3 regions of the Arthrobacter sp. 05T442 genome follow, and region 1 is predicted to be linked to each of the others. Evidence: riboswitches for the same ligand, from Rfam matches in the RefSeq annotation. Region 1 holds a riboswitch; each other region holds the start of a gene.
What was found. Region 1 has a riboswitch for S-adenosylmethionine ahead of AC1DES_RS18580 (bifunctional o-acetylhomoserine/o-acetylserine sulfhydrylase). Riboswitches for the same ligand answer to the same signal wherever they lie in the genome.

Region 1 (3,261 bases):
CTATTCCGTGGTGCAGTTGCTGGACAAGATGACCAAGGCGCCGCTGGCGCAGGGGACGTCCACGCTGAACCGCTCGCAGAGCACCCGCGAATACTTCGACCTCACCTACCAACTGCTGGACATCGTCTTCGCCCTGGTCCCGGTGGTCCTGGTGATCTACTTCCTGACGGAGCACCGTCCGGCCGGCGAGCACGGCACCTCGGCGTTCCGGAAGCTCGGCTTCAACTTCGCCAGGCCCGGCAAGGACCTGCTGCAGGGTGTGGGACTCGCCGCCATGATCGGGGTTCCCTCGCTGGGCCTCTACGCCGCCGGGCGGGCGCTCGGCATCACGACGGCGATCATCCCGAGTGCGCTTGACTCCTACTGGTGGACGGTGCCGGTGCTGGTCCTGTCCGCAGTCAGGCACGGCATCGTGGAGGAAGTGATCGTGGTGGGCTACCTGCTGGACCGGTTCGGCAAGTTCGGCTGGAGCATGCCCGTGGCGATCTTCGCCAGTTCCATGCTGCGCGGCAGCTATCACCTGTACCAGGGCTTCGGACCGTTCATCGGCAACGCCATCATGGGCGTCATCTTCGCCCTCATTTACACCCGGACCCGCCGTGTGATGCCGCTCGTGATCGCCCACGCCATCCTGGACACGGTGGCGTTCGTCGGCTTCAGCCTCTTCGGCAAGGCGATCGGCCTGGGCTGAGCCCCGCCAAACCAACGCGGGGTCATTTAAGGCCCATCCGGAGCCCCCGGACGGGCGGTAAGTGACCCCGAGTTGCTTAAGAAATATCGGCCGCCATCGATGGGTGACGTCATTGACACCCGCTGATGGCGGCCGAAGTGCGGGGCGGTCAGGGCCTCAGATGGTGACGGCTCCGGAGGCTGTTTCGAAGGTGACAGAGAGGATGCCGGGGGTGCCGTGCGGCGCGATCCAGTTCACGGCCACGTCTTCCAGCGGCTTCTCGACGGGTTCGCCGAGCCATTCGGTGACCCGTGCTGCCGAGCCGGCAATGGTCAGGGCCGACATCTTGACGTTGCTCTCGTAGGCGTTGGAGGGGTGAAGCGCCGGATCGCCCTCCCACTTGAGCATGTAGGGCACCTGGGGGTCGGCGATGAGTCCGAGGATGCCGATCTGCTTCCAGACCAGCTCGCGGCCGTCCGGGAACTTCCGGTTGCCGTTGGCGGCGGCGCGGCCCAGCCGCTCCTCGAAGGGGGCGAGGTCGTCGACCTCGACGCACCAGCCCATCCAGCCGCCGCCCGCTTCGGAGCGTGCACGGACTGCCTGGCCGAACGGGGCCTTGTCCGACGCCGGGTGGTTCAGGACCTCCACGACTTCCAGGTACTTGTGTCCCGCGAGCGGGATGATCATGTTGCGGGTCCCGAATCGGGGGTGCACTCCGCCCTTCACGGCTTCGACGCCGAGGGCAGTTGCGATTCGTTCGGTGGTGGCTGCCAAGCCATCGTGTTCACAGGCGTAAGAGACGTGATCCATGCGCATGCCCTCATCTTGGCACTTTGTGATGGAGCTCTCAGCTTAGGGTCCCCTAACCGTGGTGGGATGTCATTCGGGGTCCCTGTGCGGCGCGCCCGCTGGTGCCCCCAGCGCGCGGGTTCCAGTTCCCTGGGGCGCGGCCACAGCGCCCGTCATCTTCATTTTCGTCACAAAGCTATCCAGCGCCGGACGGGTCTTCCTAGACTGATGCCAGGTCATGAGTGCCAGCACACAGCCCCGGCTTGCTGGCCGGCAACCCTCGTATCGCGGTGGGGTGCCCCGGGTGAAGACCTGGCCGTCCGGCGCCCGCCGGAGGGCAAGCGCGGCGCCTGTGCCGTCCCGGACCGATGGTCCCGGGGGCGGGCTGTGCCCGGTTACTTGAGGAGCTCTCCAATGTCCAATGCCTGGTCCTTCGAAACCCGCCAGATCCACGCCGGCCAGGAGCCGGACAGCGCCACCGGCGCCCGGTCCCTGCCCATCTACCAGACGACGTCGTTCGTGTTCCCCAGCGCTGAAAGTGCCGCCAACCGCTTTGCCCTGGCCGAGCTCGCCCCGATCTACACCCGGATCGGCAACCCCACCCAGGATGCCGTAGAGCAGCGCGTGGCCAGTCTGGAAGGAGGACTCGCAGCCCTGCTCCTGAGCTCCGGCCAGGCCGCGGAGACCTTAGCAATCCTCAACGTCGCCGAGGCCGGCGACCACGTGGTGGCGAGCCCCAGCCTTTACGGCGGAACCTATAACCTCCTGGCCCACACTCTGAAGAAGTTCGGCATTTCCGTCACTTTCGTCGAGGACCCCGACAACCTGGCGCAGTGGCGCGGCGCCGTCCGGCCCAACACCAAGCTGTTCTTCGGCGAGGTCGTCTCCAACCCGCGCCAGGACGTGCTGGACATCGAAGGCGTCTCGAAGGTGGCGCACGAGGCGGGCGTGCCGCTGATCGTCGACAACACCCTCTCCACCCCGTACCTGATCCGGCCGATCGAGTGGGGTGCGGACATCGTGGTGCACTCCGCCACCAAGTACCTCGGCGGGCACGGTACTGCGATCGCCGGCGTGATCGTGGACTCCGGCAATTTCGACTTCGGCAAGGACCCCGCGCGGTTCCCAGGCTTCAATACCCCGGACCCCACCTACAACGGCCTCGTCTACGCCCGCGACCTCGGCAAAGACGGCGCCCTGGGCGCCAACCTTTCCTACATCCTCAAGGCCCGGGTCCAGCTGCTGCGCGACCTTGGCTCGGCGGTCTCACCATTCAACGCCTTCCTCATCGCCCAGGGCATCGAAACCCTGAGCCTGCGCGTCGAACGACACGTCGCCAACGCCGTCAGGGTGGCCGAATGGCTGGAGGCGCGGGACGACGTCGAATCCGTCGCCTACGCCGGGCTGCCGTCCAGCCGCTGGTACGAGCGGGGCCGCAAATACGGGCCCAAGGGGACCGGCGCCGTCGTCGCGTTCAACATCGCCGGAGGAGCGGAGGCCGGCAAGCGTTTTGTCGACGCCCTGGAACTGCACTCGCACGTGGCGAACATCGGCGACGTCCGTTCCCTCGTCATCCACCCGGCGTCGACCACGCACAGCCAGCTGACGCCGGAGCAGCAGGAGATCGCCGGCGTCACCCCGGGACTCGTGCGGCTCTCCGTCGGGTTGGAGCACATCGATGACATCATCGCGGACCTCGACGCCGGATTCCGCGCCGCGAAGAGCGCCTAGGGACACCCCGAATTCGCCGGAAACCGTCGACGTCGCCGTAAGGCCCGGGCGAACTCGTCGGTTTCCGGCGG
Region 2 (3,261 bases), on a different contig from region 1:
CTGGCGAGGGGCAAAGCTCCAGCGTGAGCACGGTGCCGCCGGCCTTCATCTGCTTCGCGGCGAGCTCGTACTGCGGGTGGGACTGCAGCAGCGGATACTTGACCCAACTGACGGCGGGCTGCTCTTCCAGCCATTGGGCCAGGCGCAGCGCCGACGCCGAGGAGTGGTTGACGCGCAGCGCCATGGTTTCCAGGCCCTTGGCCAGGACCCAGGCGTTGAAGGCGGACAGTGCCGGACCGGTGTGCCGCATGAGCTGCTTGACGGGCCCGTCCACGAACTCCTTGGTTCCCAGGATGGCACCGCCCAGGACCCGGCCCTGCCCGTCAATGTGCTTGGTGCCGGAGTAGACGATCACGTCCGCGCCGAGGTCTCCGCAGCGCTGCAGGAGGGGAGTGGCGAAGACGTTGTCGACGACGACGGTGGCTCCCGCGGCGTGCGCGAGTTCGCTCACCGCGGCGATGTCGACGATTTCCTGCATCGGGTTCGACGGCGACTCGAAGAAGACCGCCGTCGTCGGCTTGGACAACGCGGTCCGCCACTGGTCCAGGTCCGGGCCGTCGACGAAGACCGTCTCCACGCCCCAGCGGGGCAGGATCTCGTTGAGGATCACGAAGCAGGAGCCGAAGAGCGAGCGGGCCGCGACCACACGGTCACCGGCCCCGAGCAGCGCGCCGAGAGCGGTGAAGACGGCTGACATGCCCGATGCCGTGGCGAAGCATGCCTCGGTGCCTTCGAGCAGCCGGAGCCGTTCCTGGAAGGTCGCGACCGAGGGGTTGCCGTAGCGGGAGTAGACGAAGCGGTCGTCCTCGCCGGTGAATGCGCGCTCGGCGGCGGCGGCGGATTCGTAGACAAATCCGGAGTTCAGGAAGATCGGTTCGGTGGTTTCCTGGAAGCCGGTGCGGTCAAGGCCGCCGCGGACAGCCTGGGTGTCGGGGCTCCAGCCGGCGGCGTCGGGGTTGAAAGTCACTTATTTCTTTCCAATGCTGGTGGGCAGGCCGCGGTTCTTCCAGCCGTTGACGGTCCGGTCGCCGTAGCGGTCCGGTTCGCCTTCGAAGCCTTCGAGGACGTTGTACGAGGTGTACCCGGCCTGCGTGGCTGCGGTCGCGGCAGCGATGGAGCGGGCCCCGGAGCGGCAGAGGAACACGAGTTCGACGGCGGTGTCCTCCGGCACCCGCGCCTTCAGTTCGGCGATGAACCGCGAATTGGGGATGCCGCCGGCAAGGTTCCACTGGATGAACAGGGTGCCGTTTGGCTGTTCGGTCGCGGTCGCGGCCGCGGTTTCCGGGATGCCGATGTGGGCCCATTCGGCCTCCGTGCGGACGTCCACCAGGATGGCGCCGTCCTGCAGCTTGGCCCAGGCCTCCTGCGGACTAAGGTCTCCGGCGTAGCTCATGCGTGGCCCTCGAAGGCGTCTTCCGAGCCGAAACCGTCGCTCTCCAGATCATCCACAGCGCTGGCGACGGCGGCGTCCGCGCTGGCGATGGCGGCCGGCAGGACGACGGCCTGCGCCACGATCACGGTACTGCCGTTGAAGGTGGCGGAGGCGCTTCCATGCAGGACGTAGCCGTCGGCCAGTGCGGCCGAGACACGCTCGCAGAAGGCGCGGTCATCGGGGCCGGTGAACAGCCGGTAGGCCAGTTTTTCCTCCGCGGCCGTTTCGGGTGCGGCGGGAGGTGCCGCTGGGGTGGACGCGTCAGGCATGACGGATCTCCTTCTTTCACGCTTGCAGATCGAATGGTCGATGATGCCGAGTCTTCACCTGAGGCACCCCGCCGTGGGAGGAGGGTTGCCGACCGGCCAGTCAGGGCTTGACGCCGGTTCTCATTACTCCCCAAAAACGTAACACTTACTTCTCCGGCCCGCACCGCCGCCGTCGTCATGTTAAGTAACCGGCCCGCCCGCGGCGCTCAGTGTCCCTGGACGGTTCGGGGCCCGGCGGTCAAAGACAAGGCGCCGTAGTGCCACAAGAGAGGTATTACCTGTGCGGGATTCCGGTTCCGGCCCGACAGTTCGAGTGGTGCCTACTCGGGCGTTCCCCCGGGCCGCTCGCATTTACTGGGAGTGCACGTTCGGTTAGCTCCCGTCCGCCCGCTCAGCACCGAAATGGAGAAACTCTGATGCCCCGCATCCTCGTCACCGGCATCGGCGGGCCCGCGGGCCGCGCCGTCGCCGCCCAGCTCAGGGCCCGGGGCTTTCCGGTCCTCGGCACAGACTTCCGTGACCTTCCCGCCGAGGCCGGCCTCACCGTCGTGGCGGTCCCTCCCGCCACCGATCCGGAAAGGATTTCGGCGCTGCGCCGGCTCATTGCCAGCGAGAAGATCGACCTGGTGATCCCGACGCTCAGCGAGGAACTTCCGCATATCGCGGCAGCCCGTGCCGGGTTCGGGGCGGACGTGCGCGTCATCATCGGGGACCCCGGCCCGGTGGCCCTCGCCAACGACAAGCTCTTCACCGCGTGGCAACTCCGGCAGGGAGGCGTCCCCGTCCCCCGCTTCGGCGTCCCCGGTGATTTCGCCGACGCAGGCGCCGCGATGGCCGCGCTCGGCGGCCCTGTCGTGATCAGGCCGCGGGTCTGCCGCGGCGGGCGCGGGGTGATCGTCGTCGACGGCACCACCGGCGTGGATTGGGCCAGCCTTCCGGAAGGGCAGATTGTCCAGGAGTTCATCCCTGGCGCCGAGTACGGGCCCATGGTCTTCGGCACGCCCGCGCACAACAGCACGGCGCCGTTCGCCATCGTCGTCGAAAAGACCGAACTGGCCCACGGCAACGCGGTGTCCGCCCGCCGTTTGGGAACGGGAGAGTCCATGGATGTGGGCAATGTGGCGATGGCTGCCGTCCGGGCTCTCGGTCTGGCCGGCCCGGTCGATGTCGATGTCCGACGACGCGGGGACGGGACCCCGGTGGTGCTTGCGGTGACCGCCCGCTTCGGCGCGAACAGCGAAGCTGCTCCCGAACTCCTCGATGCCGTCCTGGCGTCGTTCACGCTTCCCTCTTTCAACCCGGCATCGTTCCGGCCAGGCGCGGGAGCCTACGCCAGTGTCCTGGTTTGAACCAGCCGTCCCGGGGGCATTGTTCCTGCTTTTGCTCCTCGGCTTGCCGATCCTCGTGTTCGGTCTCGTGAAGCTCCTGATCCTGCCGTTGGCGGTCTGGTTCGAAGTCCGGGCCTCCCGTCGGCGGCGCCGCGGTGTGCCAACTCTCCTGGATGAGTGGCCCAGCGTCTCGATCATTGTCCCGGCCTACAACGAGGCAAGAGTCATTGAG
Region 3 (3,261 bases), on a different contig from region 1:
GCCTGGGCCACCGTGACAAGGTCGAAGGCTTCAGCCTCGAGTCCGGTGTCCTCCGCCGTTCCCACGACGGCGGGGACCCCCGGCAGCGTCCGGCGCAGTTGTTCCAGCATGTCCGCCGAGGGATCGACCGCGACCGTGTGCAGTCCACGATCGATCAGCAGCGCGGTGAACTTGCCGGTTCCGGCGCCGATGTCCGCGGCATTCCGCGCCCCGGCCGGGATCAGCCAGTCTGCGGATTCGCCAGGGTAGCCCGGGCGGACACGCTCGTAGTGTTCCCCGCCGTCCTGGAAGCTTTGCCCGAGCTCCTGGCGCCGCCCGCTGTGGAGTTTGGGTCCGTTGTGGAGCCTGGGGCCGCCGCGTGCCACGTGCGATCTCCTTCGGGAAAGTCCTGGTGTTGTGGATACCCTTCGAATTTACCGCACTCGCGCTGGCCTTCAGGGCGAGGTCTTCAGTGACTGGCCTTCGGCGCCTGGCCGCCAGGGCCTAGTCTTCAGTACACGGCGCCGCGCCTGCGGTGCCGGGTGTGTTCGGCGCCCAGTGCGGGTAGCTGCGGGTGTCGTTCGCCGGCACCCACCGGCCGGCGTCCACCACGTAGTCCCAGCCAAGTCCGGTCTGCCGGAGTCGTTCGATGCCGGCCAGCAGCCGCTGTGCATCCTCCAGCCGTGAGCCGAGGCCGAAGCTGGCCCGCAGGGAGCCGGCGGGCAGGCCGAGCCGTTTGAGCAGCGGGTGGGCGCAGAAGCGGCCGTCGCGCAGGCCGATGCCGTGTTCGGCCGAGAGATAGGCGGCCACGAGGCCGGCGTCGTAGCCTTCGACCGAGAAATTGACGACGCCGATGGTGCCGGTGCCCTCCCCGTCGCCATCTGCAGTGGTGTCTGTGAAGATGTGGTGGACGCTCACGCCGTCGATGCCCTGGAGCCCGTCGACAAGGAAAGCGCGGATGGCGTTCTCATGGGCGTGCCACTGCTCCTGGTCCAGGGCGGCGATCACTTCCGTGGCGCGGGCCAGCGTCGCCGCGCCCAGGACGTTGGGGGATCCGCCTTCGTGCCGTGCGGGGCCGGTGGTCCAGCTGACCGAATCGAGCCGTGCGTCACGGACGGCGCCGCCGCCGGCCAGGTGCGGGGTGCCGGCGTCGAGCCAGTCGGGGCGTCCCACCAGGACGCCCGCACCGAACGGCGCGTACAGCTTGTGGCCGGAGAAGGCGACGTAGTCGACGTCGTCGGCGGCGATATCGATCCGCCGGTGCGGCGCCAGCTGGGCGGCGTCGACGACGATCCTCGCCCCGAACTCGTGCGCCAGGGCGGCCAGTTTCCGGACGGGCAGGATTTCCCCGGTGACGTTGGAGGCTCCAGTCACGGCAAGCAGGCTGATGCCCCCGTGCGCCAGTTCCCCGCGCAGCTTCTCCACCGTGGCCGTGAGGGTGGGGGCCGCGACGACACTGCGGTGGGGCACGCTCTGCCACGGCAGGAGGTTGGCGTGGTGTTCGATGTCGAGGTAGAGCACCTCGCCGGTGTGCCGGCCCCCGCTCACGGGCAGGCATCCGGCCAGCAGGTTGAGGGAGTCGGTGGTGTTCCGGGTGAAGATGACGGAGTCATCGGCGCGGCCGCCGACGAAGTCCCGCACGATGCTCCGGGCGTTCTCGTATACCGACGTGCTGATCTGGGAGGCGTAGCCAGCGCCGCGGTGCACGCTCGCATAGAACGGCAGGATCTCGTTCAGGTAGGCAGAGACCACGGACAGGGCGGGGGCCGAGGCGCCGTAGTCCAGATTGGCGTAGCGGACGTGTCCGCCGTTGATCAGCGGAGCCTGGATCTCTGCACCTGTTACCGCGGAGAGCGGCCGGCGGGCGATGGCGAACCGTGCGTCGGAGTCCGCACCGGACAGCAGAACGTCGGGGCGGCCGGCCTGGGAGCCTGCTGTGGCACGGATGGCGGCGGGAAAAGTGGCAGTTGTCATGGGACCTCGCTCGAAAAGGACCCCACGCACCGGGGATCCGCGCTTGCCGGGTCCGTACCGGACCGGCCAGGTCGTCACCCGGGGCACCCCACCGCGAATGGAGGGTTGCCGGCCAGCAAACCGGGGTTTTGCGCTGGCACTCGTGACCTGCTTCGAGCCTAGGACATCCGCGCAGCCGGGGAAAAGGCCCGGCGCCAATGTGAAGCGCTTTGTTACGGGACGGGCGCTTAGAGGAGGTCGTCCAGGCCCGGGTTGAGGCGCTTCAGGACTTCTGAGTGGAGGATCGAGTTTGTTGCCAGGGCGTTGCCGCCGAACGGGCCGTCTTCGCCTTCCAGGGACGTGAAGCGGCCGCCGGCTTCGGTCACGATCGGCACCAGGGCGGCCATGTCGTAGAGGTTCAGCTCCGGCTCGCAGGCGATGTCGACCGCGCCCTCGGCCACCAGGCAGTAGGACCAGAAATCGCCGTAGGCCCGGGTGCGCCAGACTTCTTCGGTGAGGCCCAGGAACTCGTCCAGGTTGCCGCGCTGCTTCCAGCCGGTCAGGCTCGAGTAGGACAGTGAGGCGTCCGAGAGCTCGGAGACGTTGGACACCCGCAGCCGGGTGGCCGCAGCAAGTGATCGGCCCGTGTAGGCGCCGGCACCCTTGGCCGCCCACCAGCGCTTCCCCAGTGCCGGGGCGCTGACGACGCCGACGACCGGTTCGCCCTCGTCCACGAGGGCGATCAGGGTGGCCCAGACCGGGACGCCACGGACAAAGTTCTTGGTGCCGTCGATCGGGTCGATGATCCAGCGGCGGGAGCCATGGCCGGAACTGCCGAATTCCTCGCCGAGGACGGCGTCGCGGGGGCGGGAACGGGACAGCTGGCCCCGGATGGCCTCCTCCGCGGATTTGTCGGCGTCGGTCACAGGCGTGAGGTCGGGCTTCGTCTCTATCCGAAGGTCGAGCGCCTTGAAGCGGCTCATGGTCTGGGAATCTACGGAATCTGCCAGTACATGGGCAAGGCGCAGGTCATCGTTGTAGCTCGAAGCGGGTTGACTCATGGTTCCAAACTACCGCCAAAGCGGGCCGGCAGGCGGTAGGCCACGTCGCGGCGCCGCAGGCCGGGGGACCGGCAGCCCGGCCGTAGGCCCTACGAGACGGTGCCCAGTTCCTTGACGTCCTGGGCTTCCATCCGCGGGTCCGTCCCCAACAGCCGGCGCAGGGAGGCGAGCCGGGCCGGGCCGGAGGCTCCCGCGTGGCCGGCGGCCACCCAGGCGTCGACCCCGCAGTTGACGGCGGTGGAATCGTGCTTGCAGCCACGCTCGCAGT

Region 2: linked by a shared signal. The riboswitch ahead of AC1DES_RS11980 (DUF1737 domain-containing protein) and the one ahead of AC1DES_RS18580 (bifunctional o-acetylhomoserine/o-acetylserine sulfhydrylase) in region 1 are both predicted to bind S-adenosylmethionine.
Region 3: linked by a shared signal. The riboswitch ahead of AC1DES_RS08700 (aminotransferase class V-fold PLP-dependent enzyme) and the one ahead of AC1DES_RS18580 (bifunctional o-acetylhomoserine/o-acetylserine sulfhydrylase) in region 1 are both predicted to bind S-adenosylmethionine.

The regions. Positions count from the first base shown of each region.
Region 1 is NZ_JBFTKM010000032.1:14,821-18,081, forward strand. It holds gene AC1DES_RS18570 (CPBP family intramembrane glutamic endopeptidase) at 1-691, shown strand, start outside; gene AC1DES_RS18575 (VOC family protein) at 848-1,486, opposite strand; SAM riboswitch class IV at 1,694-1,809, shown strand; gene AC1DES_RS18580 (bifunctional o-acetylhomoserine/o-acetylserine sulfhydrylase) at 1,874-3,190, shown strand.
Region 2 is NZ_JBFTKM010000011.1:22,732-25,992, forward strand. It holds gene AC1DES_RS11970 (O-succinylhomoserine sulfhydrylase) at 1-967, opposite strand, end outside; gene AC1DES_RS11975 (rhodanese-like domain-containing protein) at 968-1,393, opposite strand; gene AC1DES_RS11980 (DUF1737 domain-containing protein) at 1,390-1,701, opposite strand; SAM riboswitch class IV at 1,715-1,829, opposite strand; gene AC1DES_RS11985 (ATP-grasp domain-containing protein) at 2,118-3,050, shown strand; gene AC1DES_RS11990 (glycosyltransferase family 2 protein) at 3,037-3,261, shown strand, end outside.
Region 3 is NZ_JBFTKM010000006.1:151,410-154,670, forward strand. It holds gene AC1DES_RS08695 (class I SAM-dependent methyltransferase) at 1-365, opposite strand, end outside; gene AC1DES_RS08700 (aminotransferase class V-fold PLP-dependent enzyme) at 484-1,953, opposite strand; SAM riboswitch class IV at 1,988-2,101, opposite strand; gene hisN (histidinol-phosphatase) at 2,181-2,993, opposite strand; gene rsgA (ribosome small subunit-dependent GTPase A) at 3,083-3,261, opposite strand, start outside.